3 regions of the Geobacillus uzenensis genome follow, and region 2 is predicted to be linked to each of the others. Evidence: a T-box and tRNA genes for the amino acid it is inferred to sense, from the RefSeq annotation. Region 2 holds a T-box; the other regions hold tRNA genes.
The links. A T-box is a leader RNA that pairs with one kind of tRNA and senses whether it is charged. The one in region 2 lies ahead of serS (serine--tRNA ligase), so its partner is inferred to be a tRNA-Ser.
Positions count from the first base shown of each region.

Region 1: it has a tRNA-Ser gene. The T-box ahead of serS (serine--tRNA ligase) is inferred to sense a tRNA for this amino acid. The anticodon was not compared.
Region 3: it has a tRNA-Ser gene. The T-box ahead of serS (serine--tRNA ligase) is inferred to sense a tRNA for this amino acid. The anticodon was not compared.

Region 1 covers NZ_NEWL01000008.1:110,995-120,504, reverse strand. Annotated here, with positions in the region: gene B9L21_RS13320 (nucleotidyltransferase-like protein) at 295-1,173, shown strand; rRNA gene rrf (5S ribosomal RNA) at 2,915-3,031, shown strand; tRNA gene B9L21_RS13310 (tRNA-Val) at 3,041-3,116, shown strand; tRNA gene B9L21_RS13305 (tRNA-Met) at 3,280-3,356, shown strand; tRNA gene B9L21_RS13300 (tRNA-Asp) at 3,360-3,435, shown strand; tRNA gene B9L21_RS13295 (tRNA-Phe) at 3,606-3,681, shown strand; tRNA gene B9L21_RS13290 (tRNA-Thr) at 3,697-3,769, shown strand; tRNA gene B9L21_RS13285 (tRNA-Lys) at 4,592-4,667, shown strand; tRNA gene B9L21_RS13280 (tRNA-Gly) at 4,672-4,746, shown strand; tRNA gene B9L21_RS13275 (tRNA-Leu) at 4,754-4,839, shown strand; tRNA gene B9L21_RS13270 (tRNA-Arg) at 4,843-4,916, shown strand; tRNA gene B9L21_RS13265 (tRNA-Pro) at 4,922-4,995, shown strand; tRNA gene B9L21_RS13260 (tRNA-Ala) at 5,005-5,080, shown strand; tRNA gene B9L21_RS13255 (tRNA-Met) at 5,098-5,171, shown strand; tRNA gene B9L21_RS13250 (tRNA-Ile) at 5,180-5,256, shown strand; tRNA gene B9L21_RS13245 (tRNA-Ser) at 5,274-5,364, shown strand; tRNA gene B9L21_RS13240 (tRNA-Thr) at 5,397-5,472, shown strand; tRNA gene B9L21_RS13235 (tRNA-His) at 5,481-5,553, shown strand; tRNA gene B9L21_RS13230 (tRNA-Gly) at 5,871-5,941, shown strand; tRNA gene B9L21_RS13225 (tRNA-Ile) at 5,947-6,023, shown strand; tRNA gene B9L21_RS13220 (tRNA-Asn) at 6,213-6,287, shown strand; tRNA gene B9L21_RS13215 (tRNA-Ser) at 6,294-6,386, shown strand; tRNA gene B9L21_RS13210 (tRNA-Glu) at 6,392-6,463, shown strand; gene B9L21_RS13205 (B3/4 domain-containing protein) at 6,641-7,306, opposite strand; gene queG (tRNA epoxyqueuosine(34) reductase QueG) at 7,359-8,501, shown strand; gene B9L21_RS13195 (amidase domain-containing protein) at 8,560-9,426, shown strand; gene trmL (tRNA (uridine(34)/cytosine(34)/5-carboxymethylaminomethyluridine(34)-2'-O)-methyltransferase TrmL) at 9,450-9,510, shown strand, end outside.
Region 2 covers NZ_NEWL01000010.1:61,614-71,123, forward strand. Annotated here, with positions in the region: gene dnaX (DNA polymerase III subunit gamma/tau) at 1-1,237, opposite strand, end outside; RNA gene ffs (signal recognition particle sRNA large type) at 1,584-1,848, opposite strand; gene tadA (tRNA adenosine(34) deaminase TadA) at 1,902-2,384, opposite strand; gene B9L21_RS15780 (glycoside hydrolase family 18 protein) at 2,470-3,756, shown strand; gene serS (serine--tRNA ligase) at 4,006-5,280, opposite strand; T-box leader at 5,335-5,553, opposite strand; gene pdxT (pyridoxal 5'-phosphate synthase glutaminase subunit PdxT) at 5,559-6,146, opposite strand; gene pdxS (pyridoxal 5'-phosphate synthase lyase subunit PdxS) at 6,172-7,056, opposite strand; gene B9L21_RS15805 (serine hydrolase) at 7,185-8,543, opposite strand; gene guaB (IMP dehydrogenase) at 8,886-9,510, opposite strand, start outside.
Region 3 covers NZ_NEWL01000009.1:246,970-256,479, forward strand. Annotated here, with positions in the region: gene B9L21_RS14570 (ABC-F family ATP-binding cassette domain-containing protein) at 1-768, shown strand, start outside; gene tsaD (tRNA (adenosine(37)-N6)-threonylcarbamoyltransferase complex transferase subunit TsaD) at 1,105-2,118, opposite strand; gene rimI (ribosomal protein S18-alanine N-acetyltransferase) at 2,115-2,567, opposite strand; gene tsaB (tRNA (adenosine(37)-N6)-threonylcarbamoyltransferase complex dimerization subunit type 1 TsaB) at 2,527-3,267, opposite strand; gene tsaE (tRNA (adenosine(37)-N6)-threonylcarbamoyltransferase complex ATPase subunit type 1 TsaE) at 3,264-3,722, opposite strand; rRNA gene rrf (5S ribosomal RNA) at 4,017-4,133, opposite strand; tRNA gene B9L21_RS14605 (tRNA-Gly) at 5,731-5,804, opposite strand; tRNA gene B9L21_RS14610 (tRNA-Pro) at 5,974-6,047, opposite strand; tRNA gene B9L21_RS14615 (tRNA-Arg) at 6,052-6,128, opposite strand; tRNA gene B9L21_RS14620 (tRNA-Leu) at 6,208-6,290, opposite strand; tRNA gene B9L21_RS14625 (tRNA-Leu) at 6,302-6,383, opposite strand; tRNA gene B9L21_RS14630 (tRNA-Lys) at 6,389-6,464, opposite strand; tRNA gene B9L21_RS14635 (tRNA-Gln) at 6,923-6,997, opposite strand; tRNA gene B9L21_RS14640 (tRNA-Asp) at 7,011-7,086, opposite strand; tRNA gene B9L21_RS14645 (tRNA-Glu) at 7,118-7,189, opposite strand; tRNA gene B9L21_RS14650 (tRNA-Ser) at 7,206-7,298, opposite strand; tRNA gene B9L21_RS14655 (tRNA-Asn) at 7,305-7,379, opposite strand; gene B9L21_RS14660 (SprT family protein) at 7,614-8,069, opposite strand; gene cmpA (cortex morphogenetic protein CmpA) at 8,161-8,274, shown strand; gene hisD (histidinol dehydrogenase) at 8,426-9,510, opposite strand, start outside.

The DNA.
Region 1 (9,510 bases), on a different contig from region 2:
TGTCGAATAACGAACGACAGCAACAAGCTCCCCGCCTTGGTCAAGCAGCGAATGATAGCAGTAGGACTACGTTGCGGGATGTATACATGGCAGCATCAACGGACGCTAGCAACATTTTCGTCATCTGTATAAAAACAAGGTTTGAATCATCGACGACGCTGGAAGGGAGGAAGCCGTTACAGAAAAACTGCCGGTGCCAAAAGTGAAAAAGAATATGTTCTCCTGCCCGGTTTTATAAAGGGAGAGTTTGCCGGATGCCGCAACCTTACCGACTTTCTGTAACGGGAATAATTTATGGAAGAATTGCTGCGTCCCATTTATCAGGAATGGGCAAGCCGTTGCAATACACGCGGAATTTTACTCATTGAAAAAACGGCGGGACATGCGACGGTGACCGATACGTTCGATGTGGTATTGCTCGTCATTGTCGATTCGCAAAGTGAGCCTTTGTATTTGAAACATTACTCAGTTAGCGGCGAGAAGGCGGCGCTTTATGCGGTGAATGAGCGAAAATTAAACGAATGGTTTGTTCTCGGGTCGCATCGAAAGGCGATCGACTGGGTATTCAACGGAAAAATCGTATTTGACCGCAACGACTACGTTTGGCAGCTGCGCCAGCGCCTTGAGCAATTTCCCCCTAAGGAACGTCGGCTGAAAATGGGCCTGGAATTTGCCAAACTGATTCGCCGCTATACCGATGGCAAGGCGCTGTTTACCGCCCGACACTGGCTTGATTCATACAACCATATGATGCACGCCTTGCACCATTTAGCGCGGCTCACAGTGATCGAGCATGGCCTTTATCCGGAAGTGACGGTATGGAATCAAGTAAAGCAAATGGATGGACAAATTTATAAGTTGTATGAGGAGTTAGTCGGGAGCGAGGAGCCGCTTCCAAAACGGCTTGAGCTCCTGTTGCTGGCGAGCGAATTTTTAATCCATTCTTTTATAGTGTCAGGCTCTTCTCACTTATGCGAGGTGTTGAAGGAAAAGAGTGGGGCATGGAGCATTGAGGAAATGACCCGCCATCCGCAGTTTGCGCCTTATTCGGTCGACCTTGCCATCATGCTCGAATATTTAGTGGAAAGAAAAGTGTTAACTGCGGTAGAGGTGCCGACAAAAGGGAACAGGATGTTTGAACGCTATTATATTTTGCAGGAAGGGAAAATTTGATGAACCTCTCCCATCTAGCCTTTGTTTAACCTAATTTTGAAAGATGCTCCCCACTGTCAAACGAGACAAAAAAGGAGGGGTGTTGCCAACTGGGGCGCTCGGCCAACTTTTGTCCATGAGGCGGGATGACCCGACAAGCCCCGTCTCTGAGCGCTAGTGCGGGCGGGGGAGCATATTACTTTCGGCTGGGCGTCAACGACCTCCACCTAGCCAACGCTTGAATGGGGGCTTGCGTAACGGGGATTGGATGGTCTTGATACAACGGTTTTCTCTACATTTTATGAATGTGGAATGGTTGGGGAAAATGAGGCAGTTCAGCAAAGACGGGCTGTCTATCGCGAAAAGTAAAAAAGCTATTGACTTCTATGTCGAACGATGATATATTTTAAATCGCTGCCGCGACGGAAAAGCGTTGCGGAATAAGATGAATAAAAAAGTGTTGACAACCAATAATAAAAATGCTAATATGTAAAAGTCGCTTCAAGAGAGCGGAAGAAACAAAAATAAGCTTGTTCCTTGAAAACTGAACGAAACGAAGCGCAACGAAAAGCTGAGGCCGCTTGCCTATCGGCGAAACGCGCTAGAGGGCCTGCGAGGAGGCTATTGCCGCCGCAGCAGGACCGAAGCGTCGCGAGTCGATGGCGGCCGAAGCTAGACAATACGAAAAGCTGAGGCCGCGGCGCCTTTGGTGCTGAGGCCGAAGCCAAAGCCAATCAACTTTCTATTGGAGAGTTTGATCCTGGCTCAGGACGAACGCTGGCGGCGTGCCTAATACATGCAAGTCGAGCGGACCGAATGAGAGCTTGCTCTTATTTGGTCAGCGGCGGACGGTACGGGAGCCAGCCGCCGAAGGTGGGGCAAGTGATTGGGGTGAAGTCGTAACAAGGTAGCCGTACCGGAAGGTGCGGCTGGATCACCTCCTTTCTAAGGGGAAAAGCGAAGGCCGCCCGCCTATCGGTGAAACGCGCTGGAGGGCCTGCGAGGAGGCTGTTGCCGCCGCAGCAGGGCCGAAGCGTCGCAAGCCGATGGCGGCCGGAGCTAGACAGTACGAAAAGCGGAAGCGCCGCGATTGGCTCTCGAAGTCAAATGTTCTTCACCCGCAGGGGTGCTTGCACCCCAAAAGCGGAAGCGCCGCGATTGGCTCTCGAAGTCAAATGTTCTTCACCCGCAGGGGTGCTTGCACCCCGAGGGGGAAGGTTATTTGGCAGAAGAGAGCCAGGCGCTGGAGCTAGACAATACGAAAAGGGAAGGCCGCGAACGACCGACCATTAACAAATCAGATTTCCCATCGCGTTAGGCGAGTAAGATCCCTCGAAGATGACGAGGTCGATAGGTCCGAGGTGGAAGCGTGGCGACACGTGGAGCTGACGGATACTAATCGATCGAGGGCTTAACCTAGAAAAGCAGAGGCCGCCTGCCTATCGGCGAAACGCGCTGGAGGGCCTGCGAGCGGGCTTAGCCCGCCGCAGCAGGACCGAAGCGTCGCGAGCCGATGGCGGCCGGAGCTAGACAGTACGAAAAGCAGAGGCCGCCTGCCTATCGGCGAGACGCGCTGGAGGGCCTGCGAGGAGGCTATGCCGCCACAGCAGGACCGAAGCGTCGCGAGCCGATGGCGGCCGGAGCTAGACAAAAAGCGGAAGCGCCGCGGCTTCTTCCCCCACACGGTTATCTAGTTTTGAGGGAATGAAAAAAAGCTTGACAACAATTCAACTTTCCTTATAATAAAACTTGTCCATTATTGCCTAGTGGTGATAGCGGAGAGGAAACACCCGTTCCCATCCCGAACACGGAAGTTAAGCTCTCCAGCGCCGATGGTAGTTGGGGCCAGCGCCCCTGCAAGAGTAGGTCGCTGCTAGGCACGATCCATGGAGGATTAGCTCAGCTGGGAGAGCACTTGCCTTACAAGCAAGGGGTCGGCGGTTCGATCCCGTCATCCTCCACCACTCTAAATCGTCGCGGGGTGGAGCAACGAGCATTTGCTTCATCGAATACGCTGCGAGTTGCCTCGACGCATCGAGCATCTTTGAATCAGCTGGCAGAGGAAGAGGCAACAAACATTTAAACCAACACTCAGTGCATGATCGAAACAAATCCATTTCTTATCGCCGCGGGGTGGAGCAGTCCGGTAGCTCGTCGGGCTCATAACCCGAAGGTCGCAGGTTCAAATCCTGCCCCCGCAACCAAATGGTCCCGTAGTGTAGTGGTTAACATGCCTGCCTGTCACGCAGGAGATCGCGGGTTCGAGTCCCGTCGGGACCGCCATTGTTCCAAAATTGCGAAAAATACAGTATGGCTCGACAGCTCAGTCGGTAGAGACGAGCATCAACATCATCGAGTTTGCTGCGAGTTGCCTCGACGCATCGAGCATCTTTGAATCAGCTGGTAGAGGAAGAGGCACAGAGCAATCAATGAGCGAGTTAAAAATAACATATGGCTCGGTAGCTCAGTCGGTAGAGCAAAGGACTGAAAATCCTTGTGTCGGCGGTTCGATTCCGTCCCGAGCCACCATTATCATATCGATATGCCGGCTTAGCTCAATTGGTAGAGCAACTGACTTGTAATCAGTAGGTTGCGGGTTCAAGTCCTGCAGCCGGCATTCCTTATTTTACTCGAGAAAGTTATGAGCCATTAGGTTCGGTTATAGTTGCCTCGACGCACCGAGCATCCTCGAAACAGCTGGTAGAGGAAGAGGCAGGTAGAGCTCGTTAGTACTTAGAGTGTTATGATCGCTATGAGCCATTAGCTCAGCAACGAGCGCTGCATCTTTGAGTTTGTTGCGAGTTGCCTCGACGCACCGAGCATCCTCGAAACAGCTGGTAGAGGAAGAGGCAGGTAGAGCTCGTCAGTACTTAGAGTGTTATGATTGCTATGAGCCATTAGCTCAGCAACGAGCGCTGCATCTTTGAGTTTGCTGCGAGTTGCCTCGACGCACCGAGCATCCTTGAAACAACTGGTAGAGGAAGAGGCAGGTAGAGCTCGTCAGTACTTAGAGTGTTATGATCGCTATGAGCCATTAGCTCAGCAACGAGCGCTGCATCTTTGAGTTTGTTGCGAGTTGCCTCGACGCACCGAGCATCCTCGAAACAGCTGGTAGAGGAAGAGGCAGGTAGAGCTCGTTAGTACTTAGAGTGTTATGATTGCTATGAGCCATTAGCTCAGCAACGAGCGCTGCATCTTTGAGTTTGCTGCGAGTTGCCTCGACGCACCGAGCATCCTCGAAACAGCTGGTAGAGGAAGAGGCAGGTAGAGCTCGTTAGTACTTAGAGTGTTATGATTGCTATGAGCCATTAGCTCAGCAACGAGCGCTGCATCTTTGAGTTTGTTGCGAGTTGCCTCGACGCACCGAGCATCCTCGAAACAGCTGGTAGAGGAAGAGGCAGGTAGAGCTCGTTAGTACTTAGAGTGTTATGATTGCTATGAGCCATTAGCTCAGCAGGTAGAGCATCTGACTTTTAATCAGAGGGTCGGAGGTTCGAGTCCTCCATGGCTCACCATTTTGCGGAAGTAGTTCAGCGGTAGAACACCACCTTGCCAAGGTGGGGGTCGCGGGTTCGAGCCCCGTCTTCCGCTCCACTCGCCCGCCGGGGTGGCGGAATTGGCAGACGCACAGGACTTAAAATCCTGGGGTAGGTAACTACCGTGCCGGTTCGAGTCCGGCCCTCGGCACTTGCGCTCGTAGCTCAATTGGATAGAGCATCTGACTACGGATCAGAAGGTTAGGGGTTCGAATCCTCTCGAGCGCGTTCATCGGGAAGTAGCTCAGCTTGGTAGAGCACACGGTTCGGGTCCGTGAGGTCGCAGGTTCAAATCCTGTCTTCCCGATTTTCCTGTGGGGCCTTAGCTCAGCTGGGAGAGCGCCTGCTTTGCACGCAGGAGGTCATCGGTTCGATCCCGATAGGCTCCACCATTTCACTATATCATTTTGGCGGTGTAGCTCAGCTGGCTAGAGCGTACGGTTCATACCCGTGAGGTCGGGGGTTCGATCCCCTCCACCGCCACTATTATTGGACCTTTAGCTCAGCTGGTTAGAGCAGACGGCTCATAACCGTCCGGTCGTAGGTTCGAGTCCTACAAGGTCCACCATTACTACGTTACTTTTTGGAGGAGTACCCAAGTGGTTGAAGGGGTCGGTCTTGAAAACCGAGAGGCGTCGCAAGGCGCGCGGGGGTTCGAATCCCTCCTCCTCCGCCATAATGATTGTGCAACTTAGGTCAATCTGTTGTGCCGGCTTAGCTCAATTGGTAGAGCAACTGACTTGTAATCAGTAGGTTGCGGGTTCAAGTCCTGCAGCCGGCACCATCAATGTGGCGGCTATGGCGAAGTGGTTAACGCACCAGATTGTGGCTCTGGCATGCGTGGGTTCGATTCCCACTAGTCGCCCTTTCTCTTCCCTTATCTTTGTTGCGGGTGTAGTTTAGTGGTAAAACCTCAGCCACGAGCCTAGCTTCATCGAATAGGCTACGAGTTGCCTTGACGCACCCTGCTTCTTTGAGAATGCTGGCAGAGGAAGAGGCGTGAAATCGCGTGATGAATGGTAGAAGAAGCTATGTGCGGGTGTAGTTTAGTGGTAAAACCTCAGCCACGAGCCTAGCTTCATCGAATAGGCTGCGAGTTGCCTCGACGCACTCTGCTTCTTTGAGAATGCTGGCAGAGGAAGAGGCATGAAATCGCGTGGTGAATGGTAGAAGAAGCTATGTGCGGGTGTAGTTTAGTGGTAAAACCTCAGCCTTCCAAGCTGATGTCGTGGGTTCGATTCCCATCACCCGCTTTGATGGGCCTATAGCTCAGCTGGTCAGAGCGCACGCCTGATAAGCGTGAGGTCGGTGGTTCAAGTCCACTTAGGCCCACCATTTTCCATTGTGCATTGTCAGATGATTCGTTATAATATAAAGCGAGCATCTTTGATCATTCCGCCATCGCTTAGCGACGAGCCTTAACTTCGTCGAGTAGGCTGCGAGTTGCCTCGACGCATCTTGCTTCTTTGAGAATGCTGGCAGAAGAAGGGACAGGGCAAGCTTTGAACAATAATTTTTGATTATTCCGCAATAGCTCAGCGGTAGAGCAACCGGCTGTTAACCGGTAGGTCGTAGGTTCGAATCCTACTTGCGGAGCCATTTCATGGAGAAGTACCCAAGTGGCTGAAGGGGACGGTTTGCTAAACCGTTAGGTCGCAGTTTTGCGGCGCGCGGGTTCAAATCCCGCCTTCTCCGCCATGTTTGGCCCGTTGGTCAAGTGGTTAAGACACCGCCCTTTCACGGCGGTAACACGGGTTCGAATCCCGTACGGGTCACTTGAGTTTTTGGCACCAGAACGTTCTGGTGCCCTTTTATACAGCTGTTTTTGTCGATTTTTGCGCTTTTTCTTGTCATGTGCATACGGTTTTGTTATAATGAGAATCGTTAGTTTTTAATATTGGGGACAACGCAGTGTTTCGTTTCGTCAAAGAACGGGGCATTGCGTTTTTTTATTATACCAGCAACTGCGCTTCGGCCTCGCCGCCATGGATTTGCGTAAACATCGTTTGAATGGCCTGAAGCTGGCGGTTGGCGGCATCTTCGGTCATCGACGGAAGAAAATAAACAATTTGCAAAGCGTTTTTCGTTTCTTTCGTCACCGCTGTGCGCTCGGAATCAACGATCGGGCTGCCGAACGGGCCGCGCTCATCTTTGCTGACGAGTTTATTGGCAAAGTTGACGGTGCGGCCATTTAGGGCTATGTATTCGTCATGTTCTGTGCCTACGGCGATGGTCACCGATCCTTCGATGCGGTCAAGATCGTAAATGCCGAGTGGAATTTTATAATAGAGCGAAAAGAAGTTGTTGACATCGGCCGCTGAATGGATTGATGGGATAAAGTTCCTTTTCTGGATGCGTCGGTATAAGCTTTCGCTTGACGGTCGGTAACGACCCGGATCCGTGCCAATTTGTTTAAATGCCTGCCGCCATTCGGCGAGTTCAGGAATGTCGGCGATGGCCTTCTCCTGCAGCTCAACGTAAATCGACTCTTGAAACAGTTCAAGCCGCCCTTTTAGCATTTGCGGCGAGTCGCCGACTTCGATATGGCGGTAGCGGATGACGCCAAATTTGCCGGAAGGAAGCCGTTGTTTTAGTTGTTCCGATATGATGCATCTCATGCGAATCACCTCGCATTTTATTTTACCATACACCTCGGGGGGAGGGAAAACAATGGACGTTGCAGCATTGAAACAGGAAGTGATTGAATACAGCCGGTCGATCGGCATTGATAAAATCGGGTTTGCAAGCGCTGATCCGTTTGTGGAGCTAAAGGAGCGGCTGCGCCGACAACAGGAGCTTGGCTATCAGTCCGGGTTTGAAGAGCCGGATATTGAAAAGCGGACCAATCCGTCGCTTCTTCTGTCCGAGGCGAAGTCGATCATTGCCATTGCGCTCGCTTACCCATCGAAAATGAAAGACGCCCCGCGCGGGACAAAAACGGAGCGGCGCGGCCTTTTTTGCCGCGCATCGTGGGGAAAAGATTATCATGACGTGTTGCGGGACCGTTTGCAGCAGCTGGAAGAATTTTTGCTTATTAAGGTGCCGCACGCCCGCGTCCGTTCGATGGTGGATACGGGAGAGCTCGCTGACCGAGCAGTGGCAGAGCGGGCGGGGATCGGCTGGAGCGGGAAAAACTGTTCCATCATTACACCGGAGTTTGGTTCGTATGTATATTTGGGAGAGATGATTACAACGATTCCGTTTCCGCCTGATGAGCCGATCGAAAACCGATGCGGCACGTGTACGAAATGCATCGATGCGTGCCCGACCGGAGCGCTCGTGCAGGGGGGGCAGCTAAACGCGCAGCGGTGCATCTCGTTTTTAACGCAAACGAAAGGCTTTTTGGCCGACGAGTTTCGTGAGAAAATCGGCAACCGGTTGTACGGCTGCGACACGTGCCAGTTGGTCTGTCCGGAAAATAAGGGAAAGGATTTCCACCTGCATCCGGAGTTTGAGCCGGATCCAGAGGCAGCGAAACCGAAGCTTATCCCGCTTCTTCAGATCAGCAATCGCGAGTTTAAAGAGAAGTTTGGGGCGATGGCTGGCTCATGGCGAGGGAAAAAACCGATCCAGCGCAACGCGATTTTGGCGCTCGCCCATTATAAAGACAGGACGGCAGTGCCGTATTTATTGCAGCTGTTGAAAGAAGACAGCCGGCCGGTCATCCGGGGAACAGCGGCGTGGGCGCTTGGAAAAATTGGGGATGTAAGCGCCAAGCCATATCTCGAAGAGGCAAGACAGACAGAAACAGATCCAGATGTGGCCTCTGAAATTGAAAAAGGGCTGAAACTGTTGGCGGAGGTCAAGGAATAGGGAAAAAACTTCAGCTTCCCCACATAAGGTAGTAACAAAAACGAAAGTGGGGAGCGCCATGAAAAAGCAGTTGCGTAATTGGCTCGATGAGCGGGCGCGTTCGTTTGTCTCGGAAAGCGGTGTTCGGGGCGATGAGGAAATCGCTAGAAAGCAGCAACTTTGCCAAAGGCGCGGCGCGGAAATCGTCCGCTGTGCGATTCGTGGACAAATTGTCGGCAGGCAGACGGTCGAGCGGGAGACAAAGGTGGTTTATATTGCCCATCATCAATTTTTAATTAAACACGGGGCGACTCTCTATATGGAGGAGCAAGTCGAGGAACGGTGCGCCCGTTTTTTGGGCGGCGAGCTGGCGGACGATCAACGGATTAGCCGCATGGGGGAATATGTTGAAGCGCCTCGTGTCGAGCGTGAGCGATGGACGGGTGATCGCCTTTCTTACCAATATGACCGCGCCCAAGCGGTGCGGTATGCGGAAACGTGGTGGAATCGGCATAACCCGGCGTTTCCGTCTTTTCCCGTTGATTGCACGAACTTTGTTTCTCAATGCTTGTATGCGGGCGGAGCGCCGATGACTGGCTATCCGAACCGGGCGCGGGGCTGGTGGTGCCAAAACGGGAGCTGGAGTTACAGCTGGGCGGTTGCCCACTCGCTGCGCTGGTATTTGAGCGGGTCGCGCATCGGTTTGCAGGCCGTGGAAGTCCCGGAACCGGAACAATTGATGGCAGGCGATGTCATTTGTTATGATTTTCAAGGGGATGGACGCTTTGATCATTCCACAATCGTAGTGGCCAAAGACCAAGACGGGATGCCGCTGGTGAACGCCCATACGACGAACAGCCGGATGCGTTATTGGTCATACGAGGATTCAAGCGCCTATACCCCGAACATTCGGTATAAATTTTTTCATATCATTGACCGCAAATAAACGATGTTGTTGAGGTGAATGAAATGCCGCTTCATGTTGTGCTATACCAACCAGAAATTCCAGCCAACACCGGGAACATCGCCC
Region 2 (9,510 bases):
CAGTTTTTACCGCCTTCACCGTTTTTTTCGTCGGGACGGCAGCTGATGAAAGAGTGGGCGGCTGTTCCTTCAGGCGGCGCAGTTCGGCTTCCAGCGTCTCGATCCGCTTCACTAACGGTTCCAGCTCGGAGGCGGTCCGCGCCGGAGCGGCGGGCGGCTGATGGCAAAGCTTCACAAGCGCCACTTCCAAAAGGAGGCGCGGGTGGTTCGTCCACTTCATCTCTTGCTGGCTTTTGTTCAACAGCTCAATCGCTCCGTATAAATCAGAAAGAGGAATCGTTTCCGAAAGCGAGGTAAACGCCTCATCGACGGCTGCAAGTTGAATAGCTCCTTCCACATGGGGGGCGGTTTTGTACAGCAACAGGTCGCGATAATACAAAATTAAATCTTCCACTAGACGGTTCGGGTCTTTCCCTTGCGCCATCGTTGCTTCGAACTGCTGGAGAACCGCTGCTGTATCTTTGCGGTAGATGGCCCCAATAAAGTCGGCTAATGCGGCAAATGACGCCGCCCCCGTCATCGCCAGCACATCGTCGAGCTCAAGCTTCCCATCGCTAAACGAAATCGCTTGGTCAAGCAGGCTGAGCGCATCGCGCATCCCCCCATCGGCGGCGCGGGCAATGGCTGACAGCGCCTCATCGGATGCTTCCACCCCTTGGGCATTCGCTACGTATTTCAGCCGAGAAACGATGGCCGATAGCGGAATGCGGCGAAAGTCGAACCGTTGACAGCGGGAAATAATCGTTGCCGGAATTTTATGCGGCTCGGTCGTGGCCAAAATAAAAATGACATGTTTCGGCGGCTCTTCTAATGTTTTCAGCAGCGCGTTAAACGCGCCGATCGACAACATGTGCACTTCGTCAATAATGTACACTTTATAGCGGACCGAGGTCGGTGCAAACTTGACTTTGTCGCGGATGTCGCGGATTTCATCGACACGGTTGTTGGAAGCGGCGTCAATTTCCAGCACATCAGGAACCGTTCCGTTCGTAATGCCGAGGCAAGCGGGGCATTCGTTGCACGGTTCAGCCGCCGGAGCATGTTCGCAATTGACCGCCTTGGCGAAAATTTTCGCCGCACTCGTTTTTCCCGTTCCGCGGGGACCGGAAAATAGGTAAGCGTGCGATATTTTATGTTGAAGCAGGGCGCTTTGCAATGTTTTCGTTACGTGTTCCTGACCGACCATGTCAGCGAAGCGCTGCGGCCGGAAAACACGGTATAACGCTTGATATGCCACGGAAAACGGCCCTCCTCTTCCTCTCATCCTATTTATTATATAACTTCTCGTTTCAATTTAAAATAACAAAAAGGGGCTGACCCAAAAGTCCGCCAAAAAGCGGACTTTTGGAGTCAGCCCTCTCTGGTTTTTGTATATTTTACCAAACGGAACAAAATTCCGACTCTGTTCTCCCCCTCATTTACGCCACCAAGGACAATCGCCCTTCTTTCGGTGGTAGTGGTTTTGGTGACTCTATTCTACCAGAAAAAAGGGCGATTCTTCTATATTTGAGGCAAAAAAGTGGGGGCTGATCCCAAAACGCATTCGCGTTTTGGGTCAGCCCCTTTGTTTCGCCTATGTAAGGCCGTGCACCTTCTGTCGATTAGCTGCCCCGAGCGTTGCTCAAGCAGTTAGCTCAGCCCAGGCACCCCCGCGGCACATGGGAGCATCCGCTTACTGCTGCTTCCTTCCGGACCTGACAGGGTTCACGGAATCCCATTGCGCGGGACCCAGACGTCAACGCCACTTGCTTGAGACAGGCCTCACAACAGACTAACCTCGAGAAGGGATTCAGCCTCGCTAGAGCGGATTGCGAGTACAGGGCACCGCTACCTCCCCGCTTAGCACGGCACTATCAGTATAGCTCGTTTGCCGGAAAAATGCAACGTAAATAGGCGGAATTTTAGTTGGAACTTCCGCCAACATTTTTCTTTTGTCCACGCAATCGGCGAAAAAAGTCGCTTAATAATGACCCGCACTCGCTAGCCAATACGCCGCTAGTAACGTCGGCTTGGTGGTTGAACCGGCTCTCTTGCAGCAAGTTCATCAACGTCCCGGCGCATCCCCCTTTTGGGTCGCTGGCGCCAAACACAACCCGCTCAATGCGGGAAAGAACGATCGCTCCTGCACACATGGCGCATGGCTCAAGCGTCACATACAACGTCGCCCGCTCAAGCCGCCATGAACCGATCGCCTGGCACGCTTCATCAATCGCTAAAATTTCCGCATGGGCAATGGCGCGTTGCTCCGTTTCCCGCAAATTATGGGCGCGGGCGATGACGCGTCCGTCTTGGACGATAACGGCTCCGATCGGCACTTCACCGATTTGCTCGGCTTTTTTTGCCTCTTCAATCGCCAACCTCATGTAATACTCATCGTGGTTCATCGTATACCCCTTTGCGCAAACGGTCATTTCTCTTGCCTTTCCATCATAAAATATGGAGAATAAAGACGCAACTAGGAGGTTAAGTATGCAAATCCATGTCATACAGAGCGGACAAACGTTGAGCGGGATCGCTGAGGCATACGGAACGACCGTCGAGGAAATTGTCCGGGCCAACAAGCTTCCAAATCCTGATGAACTTGTTGTCGGCCAGACGCTCGTCATCCCGATCGTCGGCCGTTTTTATTGGGTGCAGCGCGGCGACAGTTTATGGTCGATTGCGCGCCGATTCTCCATTCCGATGCAGCGGCTTGCAGAGGTGAACCGCCTCTCGTTAAATGCCCCGCTGCGGGTCGGTCAGCGGCTGTACATCCCTCCCGGCGCCAAGCGGAGGGCGGAGTTTAACGCGTATATCGAGCCGCGCGGAACGACCGTCAGCCCAGCACTGGAAGCGAGCGCCCGCGAGGCTGCCCCGTATTTGACCTATTTAAGCCCCTTTTATTTTTCCATCCGGCGCGACGCGACACTGCAAGGGCCGCCGCTTGACGACTTTCCGGCCATCGCCCGCGCCAACCGCGTCACGCTTGTTATGGTTGTCGCCAACATTGAGAACGGACAGTTCAGCGACGAGCTCGGTGCGCTCATTTTAACGAATGAGACACTGCAAAACCGCCTGCTCGACAACATTGTCGCGACCGCCAGACGTTACGGCTTTCGCGACATTCATTTCGATTTTGAATATTTGCGCCCGGAAGACCGCGAGGCATACAACGCCTTTTTGCGCAAGGCGAAACGGCGGTTTGAACGAGAAGGGTGGTTGATGTCGACCGCTTTAGCGCCAAAAACGAGTGCGACCCAACGCGGGCGCTGGTATGAGGCGCACGATTACCGCGCCCACGGACAAATTGCTGATTTTGTCGTCATTATGACGTACGAGTGGGGTTACAGCGGCGGACCGCCAATGCCTGTTTCGCCAATCGGACCGGTTCGACGCGTACTTGAGTATGCCATTTCGGAAATGCCGGCAGGAAAAATTTTAATGGGGCAAAACTTGTATGGCTATGACTGGACGTTGCCGTACGTACCGGGCGGTCCATACGCCCGAGCTATTAGCCCGCAGCAAGCCATCGCCCTCGCTGCAAGATATAACGTCGCCATTGAATACGACATCGAGGCGCAGGCGCCCCACTTTCGCTATCGCGATGAGAACGGCCGCGAACATGAAGTATGGTTTGAAGATGCCCGTTCCATCCAAGCGAAGTTTCATTTAGTCAAAGAACTTGGTTTGCGTGGAGTCAGTTACTGGAAACTAGGTCTTGACTTCCCGCAAAACTGGCTGCTAATCGCCGATCAATTCACAGTGGTGAAAAAATAGTGCCGCTAAGACCAAAAACAATAAAAAAACCCGCCTTCGCCTGGCGGGTTTTTTTATGGCGGGAAACGCCATTTTGATCAGCCGTTTCGGGTGGCAATCTCCTCTTATGCGCGTCAGTATTGTTCGTTATCGCCGTGGCTGAGAACAAGAAATCGGCGTCCGCCGTCCCTTTATCCTCGTTGCCAACGTCATTCACTATAACACGGTTGCCGGGAAAAGTCAACTAACGATTTACTTAGCACCTTTTGTTCAGCGAATGACATCCCGGTTCCCCATGTACGGACGGAGCGCTTCCGGGATCACGACCGATCCATCTTCTTGCTGGTAGTTTTCCAAAATGGCGGCAACGGTGCGCCCGATCGCCAGCCCTGAGCCGTTTAGCGTATGCACATACTCCGGCTTTGCTTTCGGCTCGCGGCGGAAGCGGATATTGGCGCGGCGCGCCTGGAACGCCTCGAAGTTGCTGCACGACGAAATTTCCCGGTACGTACCATAGCTTGGCAGCCACACCTCAATATCATACGTCTTTGCCGCGGAAAATCCAAGATCCCCTGTACACAAGGCGACGACACGATACGGAAGCCCAAGCCGCTGCAAGATCGTTTCCGCTTGGCGCGTCAATTTTTCCAACTCGTCATATGAATCCTCCGGCTTGACGAACTTGACGAGCTCGACTTTATTGAATTGGTGCTGGCGAATGAGCCCCCTCGTGTCGCGGCCAGCCGATCCGGCTTCGGCGCGGAAGCACGCACTGTAAGCCGCATAGTAAAGCGGCAAATCGTCAGCCGCTAAAATTTCATCGCGATGCAAGTTCGTCACCGGCACTTCCGCTGTCGGAATGAGAAAATAGTCTTCGCCGTCCAAATGAAACGCATCCTCAGCAAACTTCGGAAGCTGCCCGGTTCCGATCATGCTCGCCCGGTTCACTAAATACGGCGGCAACACCTCTTGGTAACCAAACTCATCGAGATGAATGTCGAGCATAAAGTTGATTAATGCCCGCTCAAGACGAGCCCCTAGCCCCTTATAAAACACAAACCGGCTTCCTGCCACTTTGGCGGCCCGCTCAAAATCAAGCAAACCGAGCTGGTCAGCAATGTCCCAATGCGGCTTCGGTTCAAACGGAAACGAGCGTGGTTCTCCCCATCTTCTCACTTCAACGTTATCTTCTTCCGATTGGCCGACCGGCACGGACTCATGCGGCACGTTTGGAATCGACAAAAGAAGGCTGTTGAGCTCTTCCTCAAGGTGGCGAATTTGCTCATCCATCTCTTTAATGCGATCACCGACTTCACGCATTTCAGCGATCAACGGTTCAGCGTCCTTTTTTTCGCGCTTTAAGACGGCGATTTGTTGCGACACATCATTGCGTTTGCTTTTGAGTTCCTCGGCCTCAGCGATCAAGCGACGGCGCTCTTTGTCGAGCTGCTCGAACCGGTCGATGTGGGCCAAGTCCCCGCCCCGCTGCATCAGCTTTTCTTTTACCTCTTGAAATTGAGTGCGCAGTAATTTTACATCCAACATTTGTTTTACCTCCTTACCCACCATTTATTATACATAAAAACGCTCCCGTCCCAAAAAAGGGACGGGAGCGTTCCCGCGGTGCCACCCTCATTGAAGGCCGTTACGCCTTCCGCTCATGCCGATAACGGCGGCTGCCGAAAACGCCTACTGACCGCTCAGGTGTTCAGCATTTTGCTCGAGGATGGATTCACAGGCGCCGCCTGCCGGTTCGCACCAACCACCAGCTCTCTGAAAGGAGGGATGCCTGCTACTAGTTCCTCTCATCGCGTTCGCATTCACTATACGCTTGATATCGTTTTTGCTTCCTTGACCATATTTAAGAAGTATTGCATGAATCGATGGTCATCGGTCAGTTCGGGGTGGAACGAGCAGCCAAGAAATTGGCCTTGCCGAGCCGCGACAATGCGGTCGTTGTATGTCGCGAGGACATCGACCCCGTCTCCGACCTCGACGATGTGCGGCGCACGGATGAAGACGCCGACGAACCCGTCGCCGACCCCTTTAATCGACAGCTCCGCTTCAAAGCTTTCCCGCTGCCGTCCGAACGAGTTCCGTTCAACCGTAATGTCCATCAAACCTAAGTGCGGCTCGTCGTAACCGACGATTCGTTTCGCCAGCAAAATGAGCCCGGCGCACGTGCCGAACATCGGCTTGCCGTCGGCGGCAAATTGCTTCAGCGGCTCCATGAGTCCGTACCGGTCAATGAGGCGCCGCATCGTCGTGCTTTCGCCGCCCGGCAACACGAGTCCATCGAGTCCAGCGAGCTGCTCCGGCTTTTTCACGATGACCGCCTCGGCGCCGCACGCCTCAATGGCGTGGATATGTTCTTGCACGGCCCCTTGCAGTCCGAGTACACCTATTTTCATCGTCCCTTTACTCCTTTGCATGGCTTTACCAGCCGCGTTCTTGCATGCGGTGCTCCGGCAGCAACGTCGCGACATCGATGCCGCGCATCGCGCCGCCCAACCCTTTGGATAAGTGGGCGATCAGCTCGTAGTCCTCGTAATGAGTCGTCGCTTCAACGATCGCGCGCGCATATTTTTCCGGGTTTTCCGATTTAAAAATGCCTGACCCGACAAAGACGCCGTCTGCGCCTAAGTGCATCATGAGAGCGGCGTCAGCCGGTGTCGCGACACCACCGGCGGCGAAATTGACGACCGGGAGGCGGCCAAGCCGTTTGATTTCACGCAACACTTCGACCGGAGCCCCAAGCTGCTTCGCCTCAGCGACAAGCTCGTCCTCGCTCATGCTGACGACTTTGCGGATTTGCGCGTTGACTTTGCGCATATGGCGCACCGCCTCAACGATGTTGCCTGTCCCCGGCTCCCCTTTTGTCCGCAGCATCGACGCCCCTTCCGCAATGCGGCGGGCGGCCTCACCTAAGTCGCGGCACCCACATACAAATGGAACCGTAAACTGCCGTTTATCGATATGGAATTCCTCATCAGCCGGCGTCAACACTTCGCTTTCGTCGATATAGTCAACGCCGAGCGCCTCAAGGACACGCGCTTCCACATAATGACCGATGCGCACTTTCGCCATGACCGGGATCGACACAGCGTTCATCACTTCTTCGACCACCGTCGGGTCCGCCATGCGCGCGACGCCGCCGGCAGCGCGAATGTCCGCCGGGACGCGCTCGAGCGCCATAACCGCGACAGCCCCTGCCGCCTCAGCAATTTTAGCCTGTTCTGCGTTGACGACGTCCATAATGACGCCGCCTTTTTGCATTTCCGCCATGCCGCGTTTGACGCGGTCTGTGCCTGTCAATGCCAACGTTGATTCCCCCTATTCCTATCCTTATGCTTTGCCATGTACGCAAAAGGATGATTCCACTGTTTTATTTTACCTCAATTTTTACAAAAATCACAATGGAAAAAAGCTCCCCCGGCAGGGGAGTCGTTTTACAGCCAGCCTTTCACCGTTTTCGCAGCGCTCGTCCATAAGTCGGCAAACAGTCCGCCGATCGCACGCATGGAGAGCACAAACCAGTTTGCTTTTTCCACCTCAACGGTCGTCACAAGCGGCACACGAATGTTTTTTTGCATGTCCGGGCTCAAAAAGGCAAGAGAGTCATCTCCCTTATATTCAAGCGTCATATATCCGACCGTCTCTCCCTTTTTCAACGGAGCGGTCAACTCGCCCTCATTTGTCATCTTTTTCTTATCCAATACATAGACCGGTTTGTACTGTTTTTCCTCGCCGTGTCTCACTAGCAGCGATAGCTTTTTGGCCGTGGCGACACGAACTTCTTTTTCTTTCCCTTTCACGACTGGAAGCGTCTCTTTTCCTTTCAGCTGATATCCCTTCGGATAAAGCGTTTGAAGCGAGTATTGATTAAATCCATAGTTAAATAGTTTTTCCGTCTCCTCAAAGCGCGCCTCTTTCGTCGTTTTTCCGCTCGCGTCTTTCGCGTTCATGACAACAGAAATGAGGCGCACACCGTTCCGCTTTGCTGTTCCGGTGAAGCAATTGCCAGCAAACTCTGTATAGCCGGTTTTTAACCCGTCTACCCCTTCATATCCGTACACAAGCCCTGGCAGCATCCAGTTCCAGTTGTCCATCTTGATTTCATCTTCTGTTCCTTCTCGGAACAGTTTTCTTGGGATACTCGCTGTTTCCAGCACTTCTGGATGATCTTTCAACAGCCGATAGGCAAGCGTCGCCATCGCCCGTGCAGACATGACGTTCTCCTCGTCCTGACTTGTTCCTTCCGGATGGAATCCCTTTAAGTCGCTGTTACTTAACCCGGTGGCATTGACAAATTTATAATCTTTGAGTCCGAGCTCCTTCGCTTTTTCGTTCATCATTCGCACAAAATTTTTCTCCGATCCGGCAATGATTTCGGCGATCGCGACCGTTGCCGCGTTCGCTGAATAGATGGCCATCGCCTCATACAGCTCGTGAACCGTATATTGCCCGTCTTTACGCAGCGGGACGTTTGACAGCGTCCGATCCTGCGACAACCGATATACGTAATCGCTTGGCGTATACGTTTGGTCCCATTTAACACGTTTCGCTTTAATGGCGTCAAGAAGCAAATATTCAGTCATCATTTTCGTCATACTGGCAATGCCAAGCACCGTATCAATATTCTTTTCGTACAAAATCCTTCCCGTTTGCGCGTCCACTAAAATAGCGGCGTCCGCCCGAATATCAAGCGGTGCGCTCTCCGCTTTCACCGTTCGTTGAAACGGCCATAATGTCAAACAAAGACAAATCGACAGCAGCCAAAAAAACCAGTTTCGTTTCCTCGTCTTCACGTCGCACCCTCCTTACACAACCGTTATTGTAACATATGGACAGCCAAAAAAATAGACGGAGGGCATGTCTCCGTCAAAGTTAGGTCAATTGGCGCAACCTCGCGTGAACTACCCACCACCTACGCTTCGCTTAGAGGTGGGGGCTTCAAGCGACTTGTGTGTGTTCGCTGAACGGTAAGCCACACACAAGAACCCTTTACGCTTCCCTTCGTTCCGAAGGTGTCCGTTCTAGCCATATTCTATCATATTCGTTGGCTAACGCCAACCGAAATTCATCTCCCACTTTCACTGGTGCTGGCGCACCTTCACGTTTAGAAGTAGGAGACTTCTTTCGGAGGGAAGTTAAAACGCGGAGTAGTTTGGCGCTTCTTTCGTAATTTGCACGTCGTGCGGATGGCTTTCGCGGAGTCCCGCGCCCGTCATGCGGATAAACTGCGTTTTCTCCCGCAACTCATCCAAGTTTCGCGTCCCGCAATAGCCCATACCAGCGCGCAGTCCGCCGACAAGCTGATAAATCGTATCCGCAAGCGGTCCTTTGTATGGCACACGCCCTTCGATGCCTTCTGGGACAAACTTTTTCGCTTCCTCTTGGAAATAGCGGTCCTTGCTGCCGCGCTCCATCGCTGCAACCGATCCCATGCCCCGGTACACTTTAAAGCGGCGTCCTTGATAAATTTCTGTCTCACCTGGGCTTTCCGAGACGCCGGCAAGCAAACTGCCAAGCATAACGGCATGCGCCCCAGCCGCGATCGCCTTCACGATGTCGCCGGAATACTTGATCCCGCCATCGGCAATAATCGGGACGCCATACTTGCGCGCCTCTGTCGCACAGTCGTAAATCGCTGTAATTTGCGGCACCCCAACCCCGGCGACAACCCGTGTCGTGCAGATAGAGCCTGGACCGATCCCGACTTTGATAATGTTCGCCCCCGCCTCAATTAAGTCGCGCGTCGCCTCAGCTGTCGCG
Region 3 (9,510 bases), on a different contig from region 2:
CTTCGCTACGGCTCAAACGTCCAAATCGGCTATTATGACCAAAATCAGGCTGACTTGTCATCAAATAAACGAGTGCTTGATGAACTGTGGGATGCCTACCCGGATAAAACCGAGAAGGAAATCCGCACTGTGCTCGGCAATTTCTTATTTTCCGGCGATGACGTCTTAAAACCGGTCTCGGCGTTAAGCGGCGGGGAAAAAGCGCGCCTGGCGCTCGCCAAACTGATGCTGCAAAAGGCGAATGTTCTCATTCTGGACGAGCCGACCAACCATTTGGATCTCGACAGCAAACAGGTGCTTGAGCAAGCGCTCATCGATTATCCGGGCACCATTTTGTTCGTCTCCCACGACCGCTATTTCATTAACCGGATTGCGACGAAGCTGTTTGAGCTATCAAGCGGCGGCCTCACGGAATATTTAGGCGACTACGATTACTACATCGCCAAAAAAGCAGAAATGTGCGAACTCGAGCGTCTCGACGCCCGCTTGGACAAAACGCCGGATGGCACTGAATCGGCCAAATCCGCTTATGAACAAGAAAAAGAAGAGAAAAAACGGCAGCGCCAACGCCAGCGCCGTCTAGATGAAATCGAGGCTGAGATCGAAACGCTTGAGGCGCAAATTGCGGAAGTAGAACAGCAGTTATGCGATCCGTCCGTTTATGGCGATTATGAAACCGTGCAACGATTGTCGCAAGAAAATGAGGAACGAAAACAGCAAGTCGAAACGTTATTGGCTGAGTGGGAACAGCTTTATGCTTCACTGTAACCGATCGCCCGCCCGTTATTTTGGCGGGCTGTTTTAGTTAGTCACACTATCCACAAAAGAATCCACAATTCCACCTATGAAATATAAGTTATTCACTAACTTTTCCACATTATCCACAAACCAAACTTTTCTTTTGTGCCAAAACCGTTGTGTATTGTTTTCCTTATATTTATGGTGTTTTCTCGTCTTTTCCACATTGTCCACAACCTGTGGATAAAAATATGCACAGTTCCTTTTCACTTAACTCAGCCAAAGCTTGTCCCTGTAAACAAAAAAGGCGGTTGCTCTCCTGCCGCAAGCAACCACCCTTCCTTCCTCTTTTGTTTCCTTTTTCAACTAAATGAGCGGCAAGCTCGGATTGGCGTTGAGGGCCAAATCAGATCGTTTGCCTTGCCAATACAACACCGTTCCTGCCGCCGCGATCATCGCTGCGTTATCGGTGCATAACGACAACGGCGGAATGACGAGCTCTACATTCGGAAGCTCCTTCATGTTGTCTTGCAGCGCGGACCGCAGTCCGCGGTTGGCCGCCACCCCGCCGGCCAGCAGCACTTGCCGGACACGGTACTGTTTCGCCGCCTGCACCGTTTTGGTCACCAGCACATCGACGACGCTCTCTTGAAAGCTCGCAGCCATCTGTTTCGGGTCAATCTCCTCGCCGCGCTGTTTTGCGTTATGAAGCGTATTGAGCACCGCCGATTTTAAGCCGCTGAAGCTAAAATCATACGATCCTTCCTCAAGCCACGCCCGCGGCAAATCGATTACTGGTTCTCCTTCATGAGCTAACCGGTCGATATGCGGTCCCCCTGGGTAGGGGAGGCCCAAAGCCCGCGCTACCTTATCATACGCCTCACCGGCGGCATCATCGCGCGTTTCGCCGATCACCGTAAACTTTCCGTGTCCTTCCATGTAGATCAGCTCTGTATGCCCACCAGAAACGACAAGCGCTAATAGCGGAAACTTCATCTCAGTCACTAGCCGATTGGCGTAAATATGTCCGGCAATGTGATGCACTCCGACAAGCGGCAGTCCGTGGGCAAACGCCAGCGCTTTCGCCGCATTCACACCGACAAGGAGCGCCCCGACAAGACCCGGCCCCGCCGTCACGGCCACAGCATCAAGGTCAGAAAACGATACCCCAGCTTGCCGCATCGCTTCCTCGATCACAATCGTAATTTGCTCGACATGATGGCGCGAGGCGATCTCCGGCACGACGCCGCCAAACCGCCGATGGCTTTCCATTTGCGAGGCGACGACATTCGATACAATGTCTTTCCCATTTTTCACAACCGCCGCTGCCGTTTCATCGCAGCTCGTTTCAATGCCTAATACGTATACGTCTTCATTCATATCAGCTTCACCCACATTACTAGCGCGTCTTCAAAATTATCAGGATAATACCGTTTGCGAATGCCGCCGTTGCGAAACCCGAGCTTGCGGTACAACGATTGGGCAACATGGTTGGACACGCGTACCTCAAGCGTCATTGTCACCGCTCCATGCTGTTTTGCGATATCCATGAGACGACGCATGAGCGCTTCGCCAAGTTTTTGCCCGCGAAATTGTGGCAACACGGCTACGTTTGTCACATGCGCTTCGTCGATGACAAGCCACATTCCGCCATATCCGATAATCCGCCCGCGGTGTACCATAACAATATATTTGGCATAACGGTTGTACATCAGCTCGTTGTAGAACGACTCGCGACTCCATGGCGCGGTGAACGATGCCTGTTCCACTTGTACGACCTCGTCAATGTCATGGATGGTCATTGGCCGAAATTGTACATCGATCCCCATCGTTTCTTTCCCCTTTTTGTTTCGCGAGCCATTTCGCCTCCGCTTCCGCAAGGCGGATATAATTCGGCACAAACGTATGAGCGTTCTCGCGTTCTTTTTCTTTGCCGAGCATCACCAGCTCGCTCGGGCGCGGCAACCCCAGCGATGGTGGGGCAACGTGAACCCGCTCGCCTAAATGGTTTCGAAACAATTCGCTATATAACGGCGCATCCGCACCAACGAACAATACATCCTCTCCCCGCTCACTTAACTGCCGAGCCCACTCACTTGCTGCCACAATCCGGTCCGCCTCAAGGCAACGGAGCACGCCGCCTTCATATCGGTAAAGCCCGGTATAAAGTTGTCCGCGCCGCGCGTCAAACAGCGGAACAATCACCCCAGGAAAATAACGGCCATTAGCAGCGAGCACTTCGAGGCTCGAAACACCAGCAATCGGGATGCCTAGCGACCAAGCGAGCGTTTTCGCAATTGTCACTCCGATCCGCACCCCGGTATATGACCCCGGCCCTTTAGCGACAACGATCAAATCGAGCTCGCCCGGGGCAACCTTACACTGCCGAAGCAGCGATTCAATGGCCGGCATCGCTTGGGACGAGTGATCTTTTTTCACATGCGTGATCAGTTCTCCTTTGATGATATCCCCGTCTGCTAAGGCAACGCCCAGCGGCATATTCGATGTGTCAATCCCCAATATTTTCATGACGCAAAAATCTCCTTACACAACTGCTCATAGCGATGTCCTAACGGTTCAAACACTAATTTTCGTTCATTGTCGCCCCGATGAAGCAAATGGATCGTCAATCGTTCGTTTGGCAGCTGGCCCGCAATCAAATGCGCCCACTCAACGACTGTAACGCCATCGCCGGCAAAATATTCGTCAAACCCGAGGTCTTCCCACTCATCTTCAAGCCGATATACATCCATATGGTAAAGCGGGAGTCTCCCCTCGTATTGCTTCATAATCGTAAACGTTGGGCTGTTGACATTTTGCCGAATCCCTAGCCCCTCGGCAAGCCCTTTCGTAAACGTCGTCTTGCCTGCACCCAAGTCTCCTTCCAAAGCGATCACCGTCCCTGGCTCCAGCCGTTCGGCAAGCCGGCGAGCGATCGCCCTCGTCTCTTCAGGAGAATGCACGATAAGTTCAAAGTGCTCCATCGCGTTCCACCTTATTCCATTTTATCATCTTCACTCTCGCTTTTGAAATTGTACCATAACAAAATATTCTGTTGCCACTCTCAACGCCAAAAATGATCATTCTCTGACAAGAACTAATGAGCGTTCCCCTTCTTACGATCACACTTGGAAGCCTCCGCTTCCAAGTGGAAGACGACAAAAAGGACTGTCCTGATCAGGCTGTTTGCTTAGCCCGAAGGACAGTCCTTGTATCATTAGGGTCATAAAAAGAAAAAAGGGAATTAGGCGTGTTGCTACTCCCTGGTGAATGCAATTGCCTAGCAGCGACCTACTCTTGCAGGGGCGCTGGCCCCAACTACCATCGGCGCTGGAGAGCTTAACTTCCGTGTTCGGGATGGGAACGGGTGTTTCCTCTCCGCTATCACCACTAGGCGATATGAAGTTGTGGGATCATTCCCTCAAAACTAGATAACCGTGTGGGGGAAGAAGCCGCGGCGCTTCCGCTTTTTGTCTAGCTCCGGCCGCCATCGGCTCCCGACGCTTCGGTCCTGCTGCGGCGGCGACACATTGCATACGCTCCTGTGACACCACCCACGCAGAACCAAGCTTTGCTTGGTTCGAGCCTCCTCGCAGGCCCTCCAGCGCGTTTCGCCGATAGGCGGGCGGCCTCTGCTTTTCGTACTGTCTAGCTCCGGCCGCCATCGGCTCGCGACGCTTCGGTCCTGCTGCGGCGGCGATAGCCTCCTCGCAGGCCCTCCAGCGCGTTTCGCCGATAGGCAGGCGGCCTCTGCTTTTCTAGGTTAAGCCCTCGATCGATTAGTATCCGTCAGCTCCACGTGTCGCCACGCTTCCACCTCGGACCTATCGACCTCGTCATCTTCGAGGGATCTTACTCGCCTAACGCGATGGGAAATCTCCATTCGGACATCTCCGGATCAACGCTTGCTTACAGCTCCCCGGAGCGTTTCGGCGTTTGCCCCGTCCTTCATCGGCTCCTAGTGCCAAGGCATCCACCGTGCGCCCTTTCTAGCTTAACCTACAGCGTCTCGGCTTCTTCCTTCTAGCTTAACCTACAGCGTCTCGGCTTCTTCCTTTTGTGTATCGGTTATCTAGTTTTCAAGGAACGATTCGAAGGAATTCTCATTCCTTCAAAACTGAACGAAACGAAAGCGCGATTTGTTAATGGTTGGCCGTTAGCGGCCGTCGCTTTTCGTATTGTCTAGCTCCAGCGCCTGGCTCTCTTCTGCCAAATAACCTTCCCCCTCGGGGTGCAAGCACCCCTGCGGGTGAAGAACATTTGACTTCGAGAGCCAATCGCGGCGCTTCCGCTGATCAACGCTTGCTTACAGCTCCCCGGAGCGTTTCGGCGTTTGCCCCGTCCTTCATCGGCTCCTAGTGCCAAGGCATCCACCGTGCGCCCTTTCTAGCTTAACCTACAGCGTCTCGGCTTCTTCCTTTTGTGTATCGGTTATCTAGTTTTCAAGGAACGATTCGAAGGAATTCTCATTCCTTCAAAACTGAACGAAACGAAAGCGCGATTTGTTAATGGTGGCCGCCTTTCAACCGAAGACCATGCGGTCTTCGGTGTTATCCGGTATTAGCTCCGGTTTCCCGGAGTTATCCCGGTCTTGCGGGCAGGTTGCCCACGTGTTACTCACCCGTCCGCCGCTGACCAAATAAGAGCAAGCTCTCATTCGGTCCGCTCGACTTGCATGTATTAGGCACGCCGCCAGCGTTCGTCCTGAGCCAGGATCAAACTCTCCAATAGAAAGTTGATTGGCTTTGTAAGCTTCGGCACCGACACCAAACGTGTCAAGCGGCCTCAGCTTTTCGTATTGTCTAGCTTCGGCCGCCATCGGCTCGCGACGCTTCGGTCCTGCTGCGGCGGCGATAGCCTCCTCGCAGGCCCTCCAGCGCGTTTCGCCGATAGGCAAGCGGCCTCAGCTTTTCGTTGCGCTTCGTTTCGTTCAGTTTTCAAGGAACAAGATTGATAAATCTTCTTTGACAGCTTCTCAGTTCAACTTCTTCATGGAGCGGGTGATGGGAATCGAACCCACGACATCAGCTTGGAAGGCTGAGGTTTTACCACTAAACTACACCCGCATATTATTCTGTTTAATATTCACCACGCACTTTCATGCCTCTTCCTCTGCTGGTCGATTCAAGGAAGTCAAATGCGTTGAGGCAACTCGTGGCCTACTCGATGAAGTTAAGGCTCGTGGCTGAGGTTTTACCACTAAACTACACCCACATATTATTTAAACTATCGGAATCGGGAAGACAGGATTTGAACCTGCGACCCCATGGTCCCAAACCATGTGCTCTACCAAGCTGAGCTACTTCCCGATCATGGCGCGCTCGAGAGGATTCGAACCCCTAACCTTCTGATCCGTAGTCAGATGCTCTATCCAATTGAGCTACGAGCGCAATATTTTTAAGAGCAACAGAATTTATTATAATAACTCAGTTCGTCTTTGTCAATATTTTTTATCCTAATAAAATAAAATGCGGTCGAGAGGACTTGAACCTCCACGGGGTTGCCCCCACTAGGCCCTCAACCTAGCGCGTCTGCCATTCCGCCACGACCGCGTGTTTATCAGTGCGGGTGGAGGGACTTGAACCCCCACGCCGTGAGGCGCCAGATCCTAAGTCTGGTGCGTCTGCCAATTCCGCCACACCCGCGAATATGGTGAGCCATGGAGGACTCGAACCTCCGACCCTCTGATTAAAAGTCAGATGCTCTACCTGCTGAGCTAATGGCTCATAGCGATCATAACACTCTAAGTACTAACGAGCTCTACCTGCCTCTTCCTCTACCAGCTGTTTCGAGGATGCTCGGTGCGTCGAGGCAACTCGCAGCGAATTCAAAGATGCAACGCTCGTTGCTGAGCTAATGGCTCATAGCGATCATAACACTCTAAGTACTAACGAGCTCTACCTGCCTCTTCCTCTACCAGCTGTTTCGAGGATGCTCGGTGCGTCGAGGCAACTCGCAGCGAATTCAAAGATGCAACGCTCGTTGCTGAGCTAATGGCTCATAGCGATCATAACACTCTAAGTACTAACGAGCTCTACCTGCCTCTTCCTCTACCAGCTGTTTCGAGGATGCTCGGTGCGTCGAGGCAACTCGCAGCGAATTCAAAGATGCAACGCTCGTTGCTGAGCTAATGGCTCATGATATGCCCTAAGCTAACAGCTTAGGGATATGTATGAAATAAGAATGGCTGGGCCAGCTGGATTCGAACCAGCGCATCACGGAGTCAAAGTCCGTTGCCTTACCGCTTGGCTATGGCCCAGCGATTGGTGTTATGGCGGTCCCGACGGGACTCGAACCCGCGATCTCCTGCGTGACAGGCAGGCATGTTAACCACTACACTACGGGACCGTGAATTCGCGGGAAGTCCCCGCGCTGTAAGTGACCCGTACGGGATTCGAACCCGTGTTACCGCCGTGAAAGGGCGGTGTCTTAACCACTTGACCAACGGGCCACGCGTATATCGAAAGTGGCGGAGAAGGCGGGATTTGAACCCGCGCGCCGTAAAGACACGACCTAACGGTTTAGCAAACCGTCCCCTTCAGCCACTTGGGTACTTCTCCATAAAATGGCTCCGCAAGTAGGATTCGAACCTACGACCTACCGGTTAACAGCCGGTTGCTCTACCGCTGAGCTATTGCGGAATGATGATGAAGAAAATGCATCCGAAACTTTCCCTGTCCCTTCCTCCACAAGCACATCTAATGATGCGGATGTTCGTCACAACTGACATTGTTTATTATATTGAGCAACCTGTTGTTTGTCAATATGTTTTTTTGTTGTTTGTTTCGCCGTTTGGCGACGGCTTTTATAATTTAGCATATGATTGTTTTGACTGTCAACCTCTTTTTTGTAAAAGGTTCCGCCTTGTTTCATCGTTAGCTGGAAGAGAGTTTGAGCCGGCCGTGGCAATGGCCGCAGACGTAGCGGTCGGTGTTCATTCGTTTTTTACGCTTGTATGTTAAGCCGCACGATGTGCAAATGTATGTATGGATCGCCTTGGGCGTTTTTGTTTTTTGTTCGAGCGGACGGCAATAGCGAGGCGCCCCCACTTTTCTCAACAGCTCGCGAAAGTCACGGTCGCGGTGGCGGTAGCCTTTCCCTTCAAGATGCAGATGGTAATGACATAGCTCATGTTTGATGATGGCAATGAGTTCTTCTTCGCCAAATCGGTCATAATGTTTTTTGTTCAGTTCAATGTTGTGCGTTTGCAGCACGTAGCGCCCGCCGACAGTGCGAAGCCTTGAGTTGAAGGAGGCGGTGTGGCGAAACGGTTTGCCAAATGTGCTTATGGAAATTTGCTCAACGAGTGCTTGCAACTGTTTTTGATCCATGGCAGGCGCCCCCTTTTATGTTTTTGGCACAGGACAATGTGCAGCTACATACATTATATACTACCTTTCCGTTGTTAGGGAGGTGACTGCTTTGCCTACGTGGCTAAAAAATCAGATGAGACGAGCCTATTATGAAAAAAACCGGGATCAAATTAAGCTGTTAAACCAATGTTGGTTTTTTTATCGGAGGAAACACTGTTCGTAGGAGGTTCATTCCTCTCACTGTCATGATCGTTAGAAGCGTCAATCCTTCAAGCAACCCAATGATACCGATGAACCTTTTTTTCCTCCCCTGTACTTTTTGCGATGCATGAATTTGGGCAGTCAGGCAACCGACTGCCCAAGCCTCGCAATGTTTATTGACTTTTGCCATAACGCTCGACGCGAAGCCGGGCCTGTTGAGCGTGACCCGCAAAGTTCTCGATTTCGCAGAGGCGGACGGCGTACTCGCCAATAAAAGCGCTCGCTTCTTTGCTTACTTTTTGGTAAGTGCATGTTTTCAAGAACTTCCCAACCCACAGGCCGCCAGTATAACGGGCTGCTTTTTTCGTCGGCAAAGTGTGGTTTGTGCCGATCACTTTGTCACCGTAAGCGACGTTTGTTTCAGGGCCAAGGAACAAGCTCCCGTAGTTTGTTAAATTCTCTAAGAAGTAATCCGGATTTTTGGTCAAAACTTGAACGTGCTCAAACGCCAGCTTGTCTGCCTCCCGCAAAGCTTCTTCCTCGTCCTCGACGACGATGACGGTACCGTAATCCCGCCACGCTACGCTTGCGACGTCAGCGGTAGGGAGCACCGCTAACTGCCGTTCGACCTCCTCCAACGTCTCCCGGGCTAACTTTTCCGATGTCGTAATCAGCACGCACGGAGAAGTCGGTCCATGCTCGGCCTGTCCCAGCAAGTCCGTGGCGACCATTTCGGCATCAGCGGTTTCGTCCGCGATGATCAATGTTTCGGTCGGACCAGCAAACAAGTCGATGCCTACACGGCCGTACAGTTGCCGTTTCGCTTCAGCTACATACGCGTTTCCTGGGCCGACTAACATATCGACAGGCTCGATCGTTTCCGTGCCGATCGCCATGGCCGCCATGGCTTGAACACCACCCAAAATATAAATTTCATCCGCTCCTGCCAAATGCATGGCGGCGACGGTCGCTGCGGGGATTTCCCCGCGGATAGGCGGCGTGCAGGCAATCACCCGTTTGACCCCTGCCACTTTTGCCGTTAGAACGCTCATATGTGCCGAAGCAACCATCGGGTAGCGCCCCCCAGGTATGTAGCACCCGACGCTGTTGACCGGGATGTTTTTATGGCCGAGGATCACTCCAGGCAGCGTTTCGACTTCAATGTCTTTTAGCGCTTTTCTTTGCTCCTCAGCAAATCGTCTAATGTTGCTTTGCGCGAATTTAATGTCCTCAATCGTTTGCTTCGGAACAGTGCTGA